One region of the Pelosinus sp. sgz500959 genome, then DNA from elsewhere that is predicted to be linked to it. Evidence: riboswitches for the same ligand, from Rfam matches in the RefSeq annotation. Region 1 holds a riboswitch; each other region holds the start of a gene.
What was found. Region 1 has a riboswitch for cobalamin ahead of cbiD (cobalt-precorrin-5B (C(1))-methyltransferase CbiD). Riboswitches for the same ligand answer to the same signal wherever they lie in the genome.
Positions count from the first base shown of each region.

Region 2: another riboswitch for cobalamin. It lies ahead of ACAN52_RS04200 (MATE family efflux transporter); the one in region 1 lies ahead of cbiD (cobalt-precorrin-5B (C(1))-methyltransferase CbiD).
Region 3: another riboswitch for cobalamin. It lies ahead of ACAN52_RS04225 (TonB-dependent receptor plug domain-containing protein); the one in region 1 lies ahead of cbiD (cobalt-precorrin-5B (C(1))-methyltransferase CbiD).
Region 4: another riboswitch for cobalamin. It lies ahead of ACAN52_RS04160 (methylmalonyl-CoA mutase family protein); the one in region 1 lies ahead of cbiD (cobalt-precorrin-5B (C(1))-methyltransferase CbiD).

Region 1 covers NZ_JBGJZL010000013.1:46,681-51,542, forward strand. The annotation lists gene cobM (precorrin-4 C(11)-methyltransferase) at 1-658, opposite strand, end outside; gene cbiT (precorrin-6Y C5,15-methyltransferase (decarboxylating) subunit CbiT) at 677-1,258, opposite strand; gene cbiE (precorrin-6y C5,15-methyltransferase (decarboxylating) subunit CbiE) at 1,255-1,881, opposite strand; gene cbiD (cobalt-precorrin-5B (C(1))-methyltransferase CbiD) at 1,866-2,966, opposite strand; cobalamin riboswitch at 3,048-3,224, opposite strand; gene ACAN52_RS17775 (lactate utilization protein C) at 3,770-4,384, shown strand; gene ldhH (L-lactate dehydrogenase (quinone) large subunit LdhH) at 4,384-4,862, shown strand, end outside.
Region 2 covers NZ_JBGJZL010000002.1:317,962-322,823, forward strand. The annotation lists gene nikB (nickel ABC transporter permease) at 1-383, opposite strand, end outside; gene ACAN52_RS04195 (ABC transporter substrate-binding protein) at 334-1,881, opposite strand; gene ACAN52_RS04200 (MATE family efflux transporter) at 2,016-3,368, opposite strand; cobalamin riboswitch at 3,612-3,794, opposite strand; gene ACAN52_RS04205 (sugar phosphate isomerase/epimerase family protein) at 3,983-4,862, opposite strand, start outside.
Region 3 covers NZ_JBGJZL010000002.1:325,269-330,130, forward strand. The annotation lists gene ACAN52_RS04225 (TonB-dependent receptor plug domain-containing protein) at 1-1,795, opposite strand, end outside; cobalamin riboswitch at 2,075-2,257, opposite strand; gene ACAN52_RS04230 (sirohydrochlorin cobaltochelatase) at 2,707-3,579, opposite strand; gene ACAN52_RS04235 (energy transducer TonB) at 3,606-4,346, opposite strand; gene ACAN52_RS04240 (ExbD/TolR family protein) at 4,352-4,762, opposite strand; gene ACAN52_RS04245 (MotA/TolQ/ExbB proton channel family protein) at 4,749-4,862, opposite strand, start outside.
Region 4 covers NZ_JBGJZL010000002.1:309,340-314,201, reverse strand. The annotation lists gene ACAN52_RS04165 (S-layer homology domain-containing protein) at 1-1,190, shown strand, start outside; cobalamin riboswitch at 1,282-1,463, shown strand; gene ACAN52_RS04160 (methylmalonyl-CoA mutase family protein) at 1,634-3,796, shown strand; gene scpA (methylmalonyl-CoA mutase) at 3,796-4,862, shown strand, end outside.

The DNA of each region.
Region 1 (4,862 bases):
TACGATCGATTTTTGCATCGGTTACAATCGCCGCAATCGTTTCAATGGTTCCACGGAATATTTTTTGTTCAGGCCAAGATGCTTTTTGTACAATCGCAACAGGGGTATCTGGCGTATAACCACCATCAATGAGTTCATTCATGACATTTTGAATCATATGAACGCTCAGGAAAATACACATGGTTGCATTGTGACTGGCAAGTAACGCCAATTTTTCTTTTTCAGGAACAGGCGTACGCCCTTCAAGACGTGTAATAATGACAGTTTGCGAAACATCAGGCAAAGTATATTCACATTTTAATGCCGCTGCTGTAGCCAAAAATGAGCTAACACCTGGTACAACATCGTATGTGATTTTCTTTTTCTCAAGAGCATCCATTTGTTCTTGAATAGCGCCATAAATACTAGGGTCTCCAGTATGAAGACGCACAACTTTTTTGCCGACGGCGACAGCCTTTTCCATCGTTTCAATGACCTCATCAAGGGTCATGGAAGCGCTATTATAAATGGCCGCTCCTTGTTTGGCTAACGCTAACAGGGCAGGGTTTACAAGAGAACCTGCATAAATAATGACATCAGCCTCGCCTACCAAACGTTGTCCTTTTACAGTAATCAGTTCAACATCCCCAGGACCGGCACCTACGAAAGATATATCCATGAAAAAACCTCCTCATTTCTACGCTTTTTTTGTACATGTAATAATATAAATAGGATTTAAAGCTTGTAGCATATTGCTTGTCTTAATTTGCTTAATTCGTGAAATCTGGGCACTAAAGGCTTCAACAGTAAACTCAGGTTTTTCTTGCATGATATGCAAAGCTTCATACAACGTTTCTATGGTAATAGCCGTAATGACCAGCCTACCTTGTGACCTAAGTAACTGATCACTTTGATTTAAAATTTCAGTTAAGTGTCCACCACTGCCACCAATAAAAATGACATCACTCATGGGTAAACCCTCAAGTGCTTCTGGTGCACTGCCTAAAATAGCTTCTACATTCTCTGCGCCAAATTTAGTCCCATTGGCACGAATGAGCTCAATGCCTTCTGCATGCCGTTCAATGGCATACACTCGGCCTTTAGGAGCTTGCAGAGCAGCTTCAATGGATAAAGATCCAGTACCTGCCCCAATATCGATAATCACATCAGTCGGACGGATCTTAGCTTTTGCTAAGACTAAAATTCGGATCTCTTGTTTAGTCATGGGAATCTCACCACGGATAAACTCATCATCATTAATTCCCAGGAAATAGGTCATGCCATCACCACCATTACACAATGGGTAAAGCCAGTTATATCTCTCGCTTCACCTAAAGTTAGTTTTTTATGATTTTCTTCTTCATAGGATAAGCCTTCACCAAGCCACACTTGTCCATCGATTGGCCAACCATGGTCCATAAGCACTTGAGCAATATGGCTAGGATTATGCTCATGATCTGTTAAAATACCCAATTTTTTATTCGGTTTATACGCTAGATCTTCATCGCTGGCTTTGCGGCCATGCATGCTAATAAGGCGTGCATCTTGCCACACCTCAGACATACGGGCAAAAGCCAATTGTACAGAACTGATGCCTGGTATCACCGTGAGTTGTGAGGGTGTAAATTTTGACCGCAAGGCTACGAGTAAACTATAAAATCCTGGATCACCAGACACCATAACCACAACATCACTCGTCATGAGAGATTCAGCAATAAAAGTCAGTACGCCTTGAATATCCCGGTCAATCACTTTTGTTTTGCTATCACTTGGAGCGAAGGCATCAAGGGCTCGCTTACTACCGACTACTACCTGAGCCTGCGCAATCGTACGACTTGCAATTGGCAGTATATAGTCAGGTGAACCTGGTCCGATTCCTACTACGATTACTTTATATTCCATCCCAAACTGCCTCCAATTTCTCGCGCCGTATCATCAAGTCCTAAGATATCACCTTGCAACGTGACAATGACTGTACCGACGATTAAATCACCAAATACATAACGTTTGGCGCGTGCACTGGCTCGCTCTGCCAAAGTCTGATAAACACACTGCAACTGATACTGTTCAATAATTGGCATAGCCCCTTCAGTAGTGGTACATGCTAAAATTTCTAGGATAGCCTGCTGAGGAGCACCCGCTGCTGCCATATAAGCCGCTAAGGTTTCAAAACGAGCATCTGCCATTCGATTGTGAGTATGAAAAATCCCTGCAGCAACCTTTACCAGTTTACCCAAATGACCAAATAACAACACTTTTTTCATGTTATATTGTACAGCACTTTCAAGCATATGACCGATAAAGTTACTAGTCTGAAGCACTGTTTCGGCTGGTATGCCATAACGATGAATGGCAATATCTTGACCGATTTTTCCAGGAGCGAATACCACTTGATCATACCCTAAGGCTTTCACCATATTAATCTGTGGCGATAGAGAATTTTTAAAACCGTCTTCAGACATGGGCTCAACAATTCCTGTCGTACCGATAATGGATAAACCACCAACAATGCCTAAGGTCGGATTGAGTGTCCGCTTCGCTAGCCGCTCCCCATCAGGTATGGAGATCGTAACAATAGCGCCATACTCATCTGGTAATACATCTTGTACTGCCTGTAGGATCATTTTTCTTGGGCCTGGATTGATCGCAGGTTCACCAATGGCAACTGACATGCCTGGTTTAGTCACTGTACCGACTCCGATACCTGCTTTTAAGACAGTATCAATTCCTTCCTGTACCTGAACCTCGGCAATAATGAGAGTGCCATGAGTTACATCAGGGTCATCTCCAGCATCTTTTATAACGGATGCTCTGCCGCCATTCATAATTTTTTCACATGTTTCAATTTTCACATGGATCTTAGTGCCTTGCGGCGATGTAACATCAACGCCCTCCGTAAAAGAGCCAGACCAGGTCATAAGAGCAGCTTTTGTAGCCGCTGCTGCACAAGTACCGGTTGTAATACCCGAGCGCATTTTTTTTTGCATAATGAAAACCCCCTGCAAGCAGGGGGTACAATAAACAAAATTAATTTATTCTACCCACCTGCCTATCTTCCGTAGGTCATAACGGTGTGTGTTAGAATAGGCAGGTCTCCTGACTATGGTTCATCATATCACTAAACCTTCCCGGGTTTCCCCAGTGGTATATCTTAGCCATACTCCCCAACACAGTGGCGGGACCGTGCCGGTCTAGTTACCGGACTTCCCTTTTAAGCATAAAGCACCTATTCCCATATTATTATTAGATTATAGCAATGATTAGGACAATCATTGGATTTATAATTCTATATTCCATCACGAATGAAGTTTTTCCTGCTATTATTTACTTTTTAATTTTAATTTATCGATTGTTTAGATTATTGTAAGACTTTTACTTTGTAAAATGAGAGTACAAAAGAATCAAAACCCCATTACAGGAAAAATCCAATCCAAGTCAGATTTACCTTATCATTTGTAGGATGTTTTTTTCTCAGCTTGTAGGACGATCAAAATATTTTTTGTAAGGTTCTCTATTTATTTTTTCAAATTAGAACATTTCAGTCTTAAAAAAATCCAATTACCTCTTTAACTATATACAAGTTTTTATATTATTTAGTTAAACTTTTAAAAACTTCTTTCTATATATGAGAAACATTCTCCTTTGTTTGTAGGATTGTTTTTTAATATTTTGTAAGAAAAAATAATATTTTTTTAAAAAAAATAGAGGATATTTCTATTAAATTGCGAATAACATGAATATAAAGTTACTGGTCAGACCACCTTACCAGCACAATAAAGGAGTATGAATAATGAAAAAAGTATGTGAGAATTGGAGAAACGCTTTTCCATTAGAGAACGTAGGAGATCATTTATTTCCTGAATTCGAAAAAAGGGCCTCAGCTGCCGCTACTGAAATATTTCGCGTTAAAACTGCTGTAGAAGCCCGCGAAATCGTGGCTAATATGGTGAAGTTTACAAATGCTAAAAAGATAGTTACTGTAAATAGTCCTTTACAACAAGCTACTGGTATCAATGAAGAATTACATTCCATGGGAATTTCTGTATATACTGAATTAACAGACATTACAGAACATGCTGAATCGGCAGATATCGGTATTTCCACTGTGGAATTTGGCATTGCAGAAAGCGGTAGCGTCTGTATGGATGGATATGCTTTCGAAAGTCGCTTAGTATCCATGCTCCCCCCCATTCACGTTGTCTTTATGAACAGTAAGAATGTTGTGCTCGGTATTACTGAAGCCTTTGAAGTCATTTCTAAAGTATATGATAATGGCTATATCAGTTTCATTACAGGTCCTAGCCGTACTTCTGATATTGAAAGAGTCTTGACCATCGGCGTACATGGTCCAAACCGTTTTGTCTTAATCGCCATTGATGAAGAAGTATCCGGAGGTGCACTGTAATGGAAACAAATAATCGTAATGTAAAAAATGAGATTGCCGAAAAATTAAGCGATGAAACATTGCGCGGTTCCTTAGGACGTTTTGCTGAAGCCTATCCAACTGCTCGCGCAAAAGCATATGAAAATGTTGAAGATATTGATGCCTTACGTGAACAAGTACGTCAAATGAAAATCGGCACTGTTGCAGAGATTGAAAAAGTTGCTGATAAATTTGAAGCAGAAGCAATCAAACGTGGCGCAAAGGTATTTCGCGCTAAAGACGGCGATGCTTTGAAAAAGTATCTACTTGATTTATGCGAAGAAAAAGGCGTTAAGCGTATCGTAAAATCAAAATCCATGGCTTCAGAAGAAATTCTTCTCAATCATACGTTAGAAGATGCTGGACTGCATGTGAAAGAAACAGACCTTGGTGAATGGATTATTTCATTGGCCGGTCATAAACCTTCGCATATGGTTATGCCTGCCATTCATTTAAATAG
Region 2 (4,862 bases), on a different contig from region 1:
ACTGTCAGCCCTAAGGAAGATCCAGCCAATAAAAACGTGGTAGGAAAAGAGCGGGAAAGTTCTGTCACTACAGAACGTCCCGTCATGATTGATTCTCCTAGATCTAGTTGCAGTAACTTCCCCATATAGTGAAAATACTTCTTATAGATCGGATCATTCATTCCCATTTCTTGCCTTAGCGCTTCTACTTGTTCGATAGTCACAGCGACGGAATCTACTCGGAGAAGTGATAAAGCCGCATCTCCTGGAGCTACTTGCACAATTCCAAAGCTAACCAGTGAGACAATCCACAAAAGAAGCATCCCTTCACCTAGGCGACGAATCAGCCAACTGTTACTGTGCCAAGTCCAAATCCTTGGTAACCATCTGGAACTCAAATTCATTTGAAGGAGTCACCCAACCTTTCACTTTTTTTCGGTAAGCAACCGTTTCATAAGGAGATGTAATATAGGCATTATAAGCTCGCTCTTCAATCATACTGGCGATTTCTTTGGCAATTTGATGCCGTTCTTTTGCGTCGATGGTCTGGTTGTATTTTTCAAGCAAAGCAGTCAATTCAGGCACATTGAGACGACCATGATTCTGCACCCCTTTAGGTGAAAAAGCAGCATTTAAGAAAAAAGCCCCATCCCCCCGGGTTGTCGTTAGTAGAGAGTACGTTACCAAATCCCAATTCCCTTGGGGCAGGTATTCATCAATGTTATCTGCTACATTGATTTCCATTTCGATTCCTACTTGTTTCGCTGAAGCTTGAACGATTTGAGCAATTTGAGGAAGTTCTGGACGAGCGATATAGGTTGCCATTCGCAGTTTAATACTCTGACCATCCTTAAGAACTTTCCCATCCTGCACTGTCAGACCAGCGGCCTCAAAGTGTTTTAATGCTTCAGCTATACCATACACATGTGGCTTAGATTCCGGCGAAAAAGGATAATTTCCAGGAAAAGGGTTAGCAGCTACAACGGCTTCTTTTCCCATAACTTTGTCAACAATCTCCTGCCTGTTGATAAGAGCATCTATCCCCTTGCGGAATTCTTCATTGGCCCACAAATCCTTATTTTTTCCAACATAATTATAAAGCAAGTGGTATACCCGTTTGCCGGGAACGCTCTCCACAACTAGCTTGTCATCTTTGCGCAAAGCTGGCAAATTTTCTAAAGCAGGACGATAAATGATGTCAGCATCACCAGATTGCAGTGCCAACAGACGGGCATTCGCATCATCGTTAAACGTTAGCATAACCCGATCTAGCTTAGCTACACCATTCCAATATTGAGGAAATTTCACCAACTCCGCACCTTTGGTTATGTCAAAACTTGCAAACATAAATGCACCAGTTCCGATGGGAGGTTTATCTTCCGGAGCAGTCACATCGATGATAACCGTGTTGTAGTGGACTAATTCCGACGGAAGAGCCGCATAGGGAGTTTCCGTAGTGATTTTTAAAATATCACCAGACGTTTCGATCGAGGCAATTTTTAACGAGGCTTTTACACCAGGATTTACTGCAATCGAGCGTTCTAGGCTAGCCTTGACCGTTTGTGGAGTCAATTCTTTTCCATTATGGAATTTGACTCCTTTACGAATTTTAAATTCCCAGTGCTGACCATCTTCAGACTTCCAGCTTTCTGCCAGCCAAGGATAAAGTTCTGTTGTTTTTGGATCCAGTCCAACGAGTGTCTCCATAGTGCCGGAATTCAATATAAAACTAAAGTGACACCGATGGGGATCCATCGTATTAGCTGGCCAAACCGTAATAAAGTTGATGCTTTTCTCCTTTCCATCACCACTGGTTTTTTTGTCAGAAGAACAACCAGCTGCAAATAACATCAAGCACCCCATCAATAGGGATACCATCCATAGATAAGAACGTTTTTTCATTTTTCTTCACCTTTCTTGTTATGTAATATTATTTTTTATTTTAAACAGTAGGATACCATTGAAACTTAAGCTCCTACGGAATAAAGACTGCTACACTGACACAAATGAGGGTCGATACCAACCAGCAGCTCAAACTAAGAGCTGGTATCCGTATCTAACTTTAGGACATGCCCATTCAGATTCGGTAAATATATCCATAAAAATAAAGACCGCCCTAAGCTAAATACAGTAAAAGCTAACCATACACCGTGATTGGCTAATTTAGGTACTCCAACCCACAAACAGGCAAAGAAAAAGATAAGAGAATAAATCATGGAATTTCTAATCGGAACAGCTACCGTAGCTCCAACAAAAATGCCATAAAGCTGCAATCCCCAAAAAGCAACCAGTGGGAATAGGGCAATCCAATAAATATAACTTTTTGCTACCTGCTGAATATCCGTGATCGTTGTAAATAGATGAATTAAAGGTTCTTGGAAAAGGATAACGCTGATTGCAAGCAGTACAGCCGTCAAACCGCTCCAGATGGCTGTTAACTTAATTGTTTTAAAGTAAAGCTCTTGATTTTTTTCACCAATGGCTTGGCCTACAAAAACCGTGCTGGCATTGGCAATGCCGCCAAGCAAATTAGCCATAACAAAATGTACTTGCATAAGTACTGCATTTACTGCTAAAATCGTATCCCCATACCTGATGCCATATACAGCAATAAGATTGTATACAGTAAGAAGGCATATGGTTCTTATAAAAAGATCCCGATTCACTTTCATCATGTCGATGAAGGTTGCTGGATTAAAGAATTTTAAAAGAGAAAGCCCGCTAAAACTTACCATTTGCATTTTTCTTATCATCATAACTCCAATACATGCTGTAGCAAATTCCGCTATAAGGGTTGCTGCTGCCACACCATCTGCATTCAAACCAAAGCCCACAACCAGAATCACCGCAAACAAAATATTTAATAGATTCATTAGTACTTGCAAAAACAAGGAAAGTTTAACTTTTGCCACGCCCATCAGCCAACCATTGATAACATAGTTGATCAGTACAAAAGGCGCCCCCCAAATCCTAATATTATAATACGTACTAGCTAAGGAACCTATTGTCTCATTAGGAGCTAATAGAATGAAAGCTACAGCTTTGATCGGCCATTGGCATACAACAATCAATATACCAAGGCAAAGAGCAATCACCGTTGGTCTTACCAGAGATAGAGCTATAGCCTGCTTGTCGCCAAGACCGAACGCTTGGGCGCTGAACCCAGCAGTACTGACGCGTAAAAAACCTAATACCCAATACAAGGTATTAAAAATAAGCACGGCAATGGATACACCACCAATATAGGCGGCTTGGGGAAAACGTCCCATAATAGCAGTATCTACAACCCCTAATAATGGTGTAGAAATAAAAGAAATAATCAATGGTATGGCTAAAGCCAGAAAAATTTTGTGATCATGCAGAGTAATAGTTGTTATAGATTGCTTCATTAACCCCTCCGTGATTTTATTGGATGGTAGAAATGGTTGACTATATGTAGAACAAATCACATATCAAAGTAATACTTATGAATTCTGGGGTAAAAAAAATCTCTCGACCCAAAGTCGAGAGATACAATTAAGAACATACCAGCTATATTTATAAAAATCTCGGCGCAAAAATACGCCGAGATATAAGTACAATACAACATGTAACACATGCACTTAATCCCCTCCCCATCGCTCGCAGGTAAAAACGGTGATTGACAAATAGGCAGTTCTCCTGGCTCTGGATCATCACTCGCCCAAACCTTCCCAAGACTTTCGTCTCAGTGGCATAACATGGGTTTGCTCCTCATTACAGTGGCGGGACCGCGCCGGCATTCAACCGGACTTCCCTATTAAGCCCCGAAGGGCACCTATTTCTACTATATTTTATTTTAAGTCAATTCAATGTTTCTTATATTATCATTATTTTGAAAATTTGTCAACTTAATACAGGTTATCTATAATATGAGATATACATTAGTCGCAACTATCCTCTCTATATCTCGCAAGTCAAATCATGATTGTTAGATAAAGTGCTTACGCAGATATAAAAATAAGCTAATTAGGATATACGTCAACTATAATTGTAATGCTTGTTGCTGTACCAAAATTTTTTGAGACCATTCTTCTATAGTGGAATACATGAACTCATGTACCAAAAAATCTGGTTTAATATAATTGATTAATCGTTGAACTTCACTAGTAGCAAAAGGCTGATGCTGATCTATTTGTAAGACGTGATTCATAATTTCAGTTATACTAAATTTTTCTGTCTTTCGGAGCTGGCTCTCTTTTGCATACTCTCCTGAAAGAGATTTGTGTAAATGAATACCTCGCACATAGGAACGATATTCGCCTAAATCATGTAATACAGTAAGAATATAATCAATACCCTCAGATTCCGTTTTTAACTCTTGATTGGTATTCATTAGATGTCCTGTATCCAACATGATTCCTACATTAGGGTGCTTCACACCGTTCAATAATCTAGCAGCCAATGTAGGATTTTTGAGAGTAAGTCCCGGCCACCATAAATTTTCAAATAATAGTGCTATATCTGTTGGGATCTCATCTGCTAGTTCATTAACGAGTTCAATGGTAGCTTCGATGACTTCACTGTCAGAAGAACTAAAATTCCCACTAAAAAATTCTGGTACTCTGGCATGACAAACATGAAAAACCATATATTTCGCACTGGCCTTTACTGCAGTTCGAATATTTTCTCTATAAATGTTAAGCCAATCACTACGTGTTAATCCTCCATAGCAGGCGATAATCCCTTCATTACTGCCAAACTGTTTGAGTAACTCTTGATTATCACCACGCCAAAAATCAAGCCAAGTAGGCCAAAAGCGTAGATGGACTCCTTGTACCCATTCTTTTTTATGAACAAATCGATCCCATGGCGCACAAAACATCATTTCTAATCCATCGATATGATGATGATTTAAAAAAGTC
Region 3 (4,862 bases), on a different contig from region 1:
GACGATCCAGTAAATTATCAATGGATAGATTAATGGTTTTATTCTGATCCATTGCGTAAGCTACTGTCAGATTCACCGGTAATTGAGGTTTGTCCGTATATGCCCGATCTCCTAAATAGCTCGCAGTTAGATTGCTTGTCCAACGATCATATTGATATTTCAATGACGTGTTAAATTGCACTCTACCATATTGTGAAATCCACTGATTCCCACTATAAATTTCCGGATTCCCATAACTAGCTCCTACTACATAACTAAAAGCTTTGTTAAGCTGTTTTTGATAACTCATTTCAATACCCGTATTACGAAAAGGTATATTTTCTGGTATGTAATATGGATCAGCATTGGTACCATGATTTACATATTTAATAGCATCATAATCCATGTTAAACACGGCAACTTTGATCGAACTATCTTTTCCTTCCCATTTTAAACCGGTTTCATAGTTCCATCCTTCTTCCGGTTTAAGATCTGCATTTGCCCCAGAAATAGTGCCAGCAGTATCATATAATTGATTAAATCCAGGCATTTTAAAAGATTTTCCTGCATTGATATACCAGGTTTTATTTTCTTCAAGCTTTTTTAAAACCTGCAATTGTGGGCAGAAAGCAGAAAGTGTATCACTATTATTTTTTACATATTCTTGGCGAACACCTAAAATCACCGTTGTGTCTTCACTTACTTTTTTACTACCTTGCAAAAACATAGAATATCCATCCCTAGACTCATTAAAATTGACTGCCGAAGCTATTGGTAACATCACTTTTTTACGATAATTTTCCCGGGAGTAGCCAATACCACCTAAAAAAGTAGCAAAAGAAGTTTCCCAGTTGGTTTGAGCATCTATTCCATATTCAGAAAATTTATACTTTTCACTATTACTATGTACTTTACTAGTATTTAGCCCAGTATATTTGTTATATTCTCGGTCCTGTACATTAGTGTAAACATTTATATCCCATTTATCACCATCATAATGCAAACGAGCATAATCTTTTACATCATCATATAAAGATGATTGCGTTTTCACATTCCAATTTATATTGGAAGTCGTGCCTGAATATTTATCAAAAGAATATTCATTTTCTACATGCTCATGGGTAAAAGTCAGCTGATCACTCACCTTATAAGACCATTGGAAAGAATTTTTATCGCTACCACCAGTACCATATCCAGTATCAGAGAGCCCCTTAACAAGCCCAATTTTCTGTTCTACTGCCGTTATATTAAACTTTCCGTCTTGCAAAGATAAACTATGGTTCTTCTGTCCAAAATTCCCCTGTGAATAGGTTATACTATTCTTAATATCTTTTTTGGTAATTACATTAATGACTCCGCCAAAAGCATCTGCTCCATATAAAACAGAAGCAGCACCTTTAACGATTTCCACTCGTTCAACATTTTGTACTGGTATGTCTTCTAAATTATAGTAGCCATCCATATTTATTTTTACACCATTTATTAATACCAAGGTTCCTTTTTCGGAACCTCTCATCACGGCTTTAGATGTCATCCCAGCCCATGATTGTCCCCCTGGTCCCATAGAATGGTAAATAATCCCTTCCGTATAACGTAGAGCCTCTAGTATATTCGCTGCTCCAGTTCCTTTTAATTGTTCTTCTGTATAAACAGTTACATAAGCAGGAGTTTCCAAATCTTTACTTTCAATCTTGAGAGCTGTGACAATTATTTGGTCTAGACTAAAGGTTTCGCTTGCTTCTGCGCATACACTAGGTAATAATAGACCAGCAGCTAAAGCAGTGCAAATCATTTTACTAAGTAATTTATGTTTCATATTTTCATTCTCCTCTACGTATCTCTTTCTTTAAATGAGCATCAAAAATCTCCAATGGTCAGTTTTATGCTATAAAAAATATTGCTTACTTTTATAAAATAGCTAATGTAGGTCACCTTAAAAATTTCGCCAAATAAAAAACTCCAGCCATAGGCTGGAGATAGTATTTATTAAGCAAAATAATCCATACAATTAGACTTTTAGGCATAAACATGCAAAAAAGAACTACAGTACAATACTAAGCACTTAAAACCCCCTCCCCATCGCTCGTGGGTAAAAAACGGTGATTGATAAATAGGCAGTTCTCCTGGCTCTGGATCATCACTCTCCCAAACCTTCCCAAGACTTTCATCTCAGTGGTATACCATGGGTTTGCTCCTCATTACAGTGGCGGGACCGCGCCGGCATTCAACCGATCTTCCCTATTAAGCCCTTGCGGGCACCTAAATCATTTCTATATTCTTTTGTGACTTTTTTCACTATGCAATATACAGAAAAGTTTGTCAATATCTTTTCACATATCCCCCCATCCTCTATAATTTTCTAAATTATAGAGGATTTGAATGGAGTTTATTACTTCAAAAGATTTACTCCCTCTTTATTGTATAGCAATCATCAAAGTGCTAAAATAAATCATAAACACAGCGGAGGTTGTCAAAAAGATATTATTACCTTACTAGAAAGAACGGCTAGCATCAAAGATTCTACTGCTACCATATCAGCAAGTATTGATGTTTTAAATGTTAGGACCTTCCAAAAAGAAACCAAATTACGACTTATCGAAATTGCAAAATAGTACTTAATCTTCCCTGCTAAATATAGAAATTCAGACCATAGCTCAAATGGCATCTTACACCAAAAGTAAGGTGCCATTTTTCCTAGGCTATACTTCCACCATGCTCAAATTTTTATTATTGACTGTGATGTGTTCCTTTTTGTTCTCCATGAGCTGTTTTTTTATGATGCCCATGATGCATTTCTATGGCTTTTAATACATCTTTGAGATGTTGAGCGAAAATGCCTTGTATCGCAGGATTTTCCCCTAGCCCCTTTGTATATACGCTCACGGTAAAACCCTTAGCTTCTAGTTGTGATTTAGGAGAGTCTTCCTTATCACCACCTATGTAATCAATTACATGTTCACTAGCTACGAATAGAAATGGCACTAAGATTACTTCTTTCACTTGATTGTCTTGAAGCTGTTTTATAACGCCTTCCAACGTAGGATATCCTTCAGCCGTATATACAAAAGCATTTTTTAGGCCTGCATCCGATAATTTTAACTGTAAAACAGAGTATTCCAGTTGTTGACTACCATTGCACATAAATACAACAGCTTTTTCACTAGAGAGTTCAGGTAGTTGTGTTTTGATTGCTTCGATGGCAATTGCATAATCATCAGGATGATTTTTAATGCCTACAGAAAGGAGCAACGGCCGTCCCATAGTTATTTTTTTGAATGTCTTTTCTTTGCTATGAGCAAGCTTACTCACATACTCTTTAATATGATGATAGGTTTTATCTGCAACGATATAAAGAGGCTGAATATATACTTCTTCATACTCTTCTGTAGCTAGTTTCTCTAGCGCCGTTGCCACCCCATCTACCTGAACACCATGTTTTTCCGCTAATTTTTCAATAACAGTTGATGAAGTAAAAGCACGCCTTATTTCATACTCTGGAAAAGCGACTTTAAAACGTTCTTCTGTACTTCCAATGGTTTTTTCCAAGGTATCAACATAAACAGTGCCAAAACTCACAACTAAAACAGCCTTCTTACTCATAAAGATTCCCCTTTTAAAGTATATTTTTACACATGTAATTGAAATAGGACAGGCATCGTAGTATAACAGACGATCGGTGTCCCTGATTCACGATCTTTGGCGGGAATAAATTTCCATTGCTTTACAGCCTTGACCGCTGCATCATCTAATAAGGAATTGCCACTAGATTGATATACACTAATATGACCTGGACGACCATTCTCAAGAATTTGTATTTTCAGCATAACGGTTCCCTCTTGGCCAGCTCGCCGTGCTTCTTCTGGATAAGAAGGATTCACACGGGACAAAATACCAGGAGAAATGACTCCTCCAGCTTTACCAGCTTTTCCTGATCCAGAGGTTCCCGCGGCTGAATTGCTACCTTCACCAGTACTTCCAGTACCTCCAATTACCCCGGTGCTACCAACCGACTCTCCTGCACTAGTGGAAGAGCTAAGGGGCTCTGCTGATAACACAGACATACTACTAGTAACGGCCTCCACTGTTGGCGCAAGTTCTCTCATGGTAGCAGATACATCCACTCTCGGAATCGTCACAGCAGCCGATGCGGGGTGAGCATTTTGTACAGCGATCTCCCTAGATGCTGTAGTATTAAAATTTTCACTTGCCCCACTGAATTCACTGATCAATTCTAGTTCAACGTATTGTTCAGGCGTCTCCTGTACGGTAAAGGCTTTCGCAGCTACCCATCCAAGGCTAGTCAATAGAATACCATGTAAAAACAGTGAAATCATAATCGCTTTTCGCCAACGTTTTCCCTCGGTCATCTCCTTTAATTCCCCTTCCGCTGGGTTGCAATGGCTACCCGTTGCGCACCAGCTAATTTTAATTCATCCAGTACGGCAACCACGTTGCCATGTTCTGCCTGCTTGTCGGAACGTAATATAAAAACCAGTTCCTTTTCCTTATGAAGTTCAATTTCAACCCGTTTTTTCACCAGTTCCAGAGGAATTTCTTCTTGTTCAAATAAGATCTTTCCTTCTTGGGTAACGGAGATAGAAATACTACGTGGCATATCACTTTGTGCGGATGTCGTTTGCGGTAAATTAACAGGAATCGTGCGCTGTTCTACCATATATAAGGTACTCATCATAAAAAAAATCAATAAAAAGAAAATAATATCAATCATGGGAATAATCATAAGACGCGGCTGACGCTGGGTACGCAAATTACGCAATTTCATGACGATTCTCCCGTTTAATTTGTTTGATTAACAATGTACAAACTTGCTCAATTTGAGTAATCGTTTTATCTAAGCGGTGATTAAAATAACTATAGACAGC
Region 4 (4,862 bases), on a different contig from region 1:
AACTCGCGAAATCAGGTATTATCAATGGTTTTGGTGGTGGTATTTATCAAGAGAATGTGCTTCTAACGCGCTGTGAAATGGCTGCTATCGTAGCAAAAGCTATGGCAAAATCAGACAAAGTTAATGGGACGGACAAAGCTATCATCGAAAGTTTACAGGCTGAATTTGCTCCCGAGCTTACCATGGGCATGGGGAGTAATAATACAATAGATAGCCGTCTTGAAAAATTAGAAAAAAGTAATCCTAGGATAAAGATGACAGGAGATGTACGAATCCGTTATCAAACAAATTGGAACCAAGGCGCTAAAAATACAGATAGCAAAAATACTACCCGTATGCAAGAGCGAGTCCGCTTGAATTTCACCTCAGATGTTGCTGATGATTTAACTTTTTTTGGACGTCTTAATGCAACCAATACTTCTAATCAATATAAGAAGGCTAGTGATAGTTCTAAAACTTCACAATCAAGTAGTCCAACCTTTGAGCGGGCAGAATTACAATGGAAGAATGGGCAGCTGACTACTTCCTTGGGGCGGTTTTTGCCCTTTTTGGGGCAAGGGATTATCTGGGACTCTAATTCCATTGATGGAGCAATGGCTACCTATGATTTTGGCAAAGCTCAATTGTTTGCTGGGTATGGTGATCTGGCTGCCTACACCGGAAGTGGCTCAACGACAAATGCATTTCTTGCAAATCTTAAAGTAAAAGTAGCAGACAATACTAACATTACGATAGGGCATTTGAATACCATGACAAATGCTGTCGGTTATAACCTTGAGCAAACAGCCTATGGATTCAATACAAAAATCAATGATCTTACCATTACAGGTGAATATGTAAAAAATGCTGATAGTCATTTGCCAGCGAATGCGCAAGATCATGGTTATTGGGGAAGAGTCTTATGGAAAGGTATAGATAATAGCAAACCAGGAACCTTTGGTATTAGTGTTGATTATTTAAACTTAGGAAATTACGCTGTTGATTCTACTAATAACCCAGGAACTTTAGTCATAAATAGCGGTAATGGTATCGGCGGTGACGGCGCGCAAGGTTATGGCTTTGGTGTACAATATGTATTTGCAAAAAATGCTAATGTAGAAGCAAGATATTATAATTTAAAACCATATGATCCCTCTACTTTTAGTAGCTATAAATCTTCCTATCATCTCATTACAAACTTCAGGTTCTAAAAAACAGATATGAGTGTATTTTTATATGTATATAATCACTTGACAAAATGAAAACTTTATTATAGAGTAATAATCAGATACTTTGTGAAAAATTTCATATGATGATATAGGTGCCCTTCGGGGCTTAATAGGGAAGTTGGTTCAAAGCCAACACGGTCCCGCCACTGTAATGAGGAGCAAATCCATAGTATACCACTGAGAATGAATTCTTGGGAAGGTTTGGATGCGCAATGATCCAGAGTCAGGAGAACTGCCTATATAGCAATCACCGTTTGACCTGCGAGAGATGGGGAGGAGATTTACACGCAAAATTTGCGTTATTTCGTCCCGGCTGATATTTTCAGCCGGGATTTATTAAGTATAATTTAACATTTGCGTATAACTCTCAGCCTGTGCTGAGAGTTTTTTATTTTGCCAAAATTAGTGAAATGAAAGGTGATAACATGGAAAAACAAAATGAAAATTTAGCTGATGATAAACCTCAAGAACGTTTTTTTGCTGAATTCCCTTACCCTACCTATGAAGAATGGCGAGCTGAATCTGAAAAATCTCTCAAAGGAGCTAATTGGGAAAAAAAGCTAATCACTCAAACCTATGAAGGCATTGCATTGCAACCTATGTACCGCATGGAAGATATTGAAGAAATAGAGCATTGCCATTCCCTGCCGGGTAGTTTTCCTTTTGTCCGTGGGACAAAAAGTGCAGGTTATTTAGATAAGCCTTGGGATATTTCCCAGGAATGCTCTGAACCTTTAGCGGATGTATTTAATCAAGTACTACAGCAAGAACTTGATAAGGGGGGAACTGGGATTAATGTAGTCTTAGATCAGGCTACGCAACTGGGAATAGATGTTGATCAGGCTGATGAACATCTCATAGGAAAAGGATTATCTTTATCAACATTAGATGATCTGCAGCGAGCTTTTATAGGGATTGATTTAGAGAATACTCCTTTATTTATGCCTGTAGGTACTTCTGGTATTCAGATGGTTAGTTTGATGATGGCTCTTATGAAAGCCAATGGGCAAGATGATCATAAGTTAAGAGGATGCATTGGAGTCGATCCCTTAGACCAACTCGCAAGGACAGGTGAACTTCCTGATTCATTGGATACTCTGTATGATGAAATGGCAGGACTGATGACATGGGTGAATTATAATAATTTAAAATTTAGAACGATTTTAGTAAAAAGCCAAGCCTATCATGATAGTGGTGCCAATGCTGTACAAGAGTTGGCATTTTCCCTCGCTACAGGCGTTGAATATTTGCGGAGTATGCAAGAACGAGGAGTTCCAATTGATGTAGCTGCAAAACAAATCTGTTTTTCTTTCTCTGTTGGTACTAAATTTTTTATGGAAATCTCTAAATTACGGGCCGCACGTATGTTATGGGCTCAGATTGTCAAAGCTTTTGGCGGTAATGAAGAAGGGCAAAAAATGGTGATTCATGCTCGCACGTCTGCCTTTACAAAAACAGTGTATGATCCTTACGTCAATATGTTACGTACGACAACAGAGGCTTTTTCTGCAGTAGTAGGTGGGGTTGATAGTTTACATGTAGGATATTTTGACGAAGCAATACGTCCAGCTGACACCTTTTCCCACCGTATTGCTCGTAACACTCAGATTGTACTACAACAAGAGTGTAATTTAACTCAACCGATTGATCCAGCTGGCGGATCTTGGTATGTAGAGAAATTAACCAGTATGATTGGGGAAAAAGCTTGGGAACTCTTTCAAGAAATCGAAGGCGCTGGTGGTATGTTTCAATCCTTACTACAAAAAATACCTCAGGAAAAAATCGAATTTATCGCTAAAAAACGCGCTGAAGGATTTGCTAAACGTAAGGATGTCATTTTGGGAACTAATATGTACCCAAATTTGTTGGAAAAACCATTAGATATTCCTCAATTTGATTATGCTGATTTCAAAAAACAACGTAGTAGTGAATTGTATACATATCGTAATGATATGGACGAACAAGAATGTGAACGTCGAGTGAGGACCTTAGACAAAGTTGATAGAGGAATGGCCGTTATCACTGATGTCGTGATTCAAGCTATCTTTAATGGAGCCACCTTAGGAGAAGTTACCAATAGTATCCGCAAAAATAATGGACGAAAAACAGTGGTCACCCCACTCGTTAGCCATCGAGCCGATGAACAATATCGGACATTACGAGAACATACAGAGGCTTATAAAAATCGAACAGGAAAAAATCTAGAGATTTTTTTAGTCAATATGGGACCTATTCCTCAACATAAAGCACGAGCTGATTTTGTAAGCGGCTTTTTAGAAGTCGGTGCTTTTAAAATGTTAAGAAATGATGGTTTTAAAACAATAGACGATGCCATCCACGCTACCATTGAGTCTGGTGCACCTGTTGCTGTTATTTGTTCTACAGATGTTACTTATCCCGAACTGGTTCCAGCATTAGCTAAAGGAATCAAAAAACATAGACCGGATATAACATTGTTCTTAGCAGGTCTTCCTCCCGCGGATTTACAAGATCTATATAAAGAAGCTGGTGTTGATGATTTTATTCACATTAAGGCAAATTGCTACCAGATTCTTGCGAAACTGCAAAAAGAAAGAGGGATTATATAATGCTCATAAAGCCAGATTTCACTAAAATTCCCTGCCAAAAAAATTGGATAGCTTCTGATTTTGCAGAATGGCAAATGCAAATACAAGGCGATAGTGGTAAATTACTTGATGAGTTAGAATACCGAACTATGGAACAAATTAATTTGAAACCGCTCTATACAAAGGCTGATTTAGCAGGCATTGATCATCTGCCCTATGTAGCAGGCATACCACCTTTTTTGCGTGGGCCTTATCCTAATATGTATGTCTCTCGTCCTTGGACCGTACGTCAGTATGCAGGGTTTTCGACGGCAGAAGAAAGTAATGCTTTCTATCGCCGAAATTTAGCAGCTGGGCAAAAAGGTTTATCCATTGCTTTTGACTTAGCCACTCATCGTGGTTATGATTCAGATCATCCAAGAGTTGTAGGGGATGTGGGAAAAGCAGGAGTTGCCGTAGATTCTATTTTAGATATGGAAATTTTGTTTTCTGGTATCCCCTTAGATAAAATGTCAGTCTCCATGACTATGAATGGTGCAGTATTACCAGTATTGGCTTTTTATATCGTAGCAGCGGAAGAACAAGGGGTTAAGCAGGAACTTTTGACAGGTACCATTCAAAACGACATCTTAAAAGAATTTATGGTGCGTAATACGTACATTTATCCGCCAGAGCCATCGATACGCATTATTGCTGATATTTTTGCCTATACCTCAGAGTTTATGCCTAAATTCAATAGTATTAGTATATCAGGTTACCATATGCAAGAAGCGGGTGCCACAGCTGATATTGAACTAGGCTATACTCTAGCCGATGGTCTGCAGTATATCAAAACAGGTATTCAGGCAGGTATGCCTGTGGATGTTTTTGCACCACGCCTTTCTTTCTTCTGGGCTATTGGCAAGAATTACTTTATGGAAGTCGCTAAGATGCGCGCTGGTCGACTATTATGGGCAAAAATCATCAAACAATTTGATCCCAAATTAGCTAAATCCATGGCTCTGCGTACCCACTCTCAAACTTCGGGTTGGAGCCTGACAGAACAAGATCCATTTAATAATGTAGGAAGAACATGTATGGAAGCGAT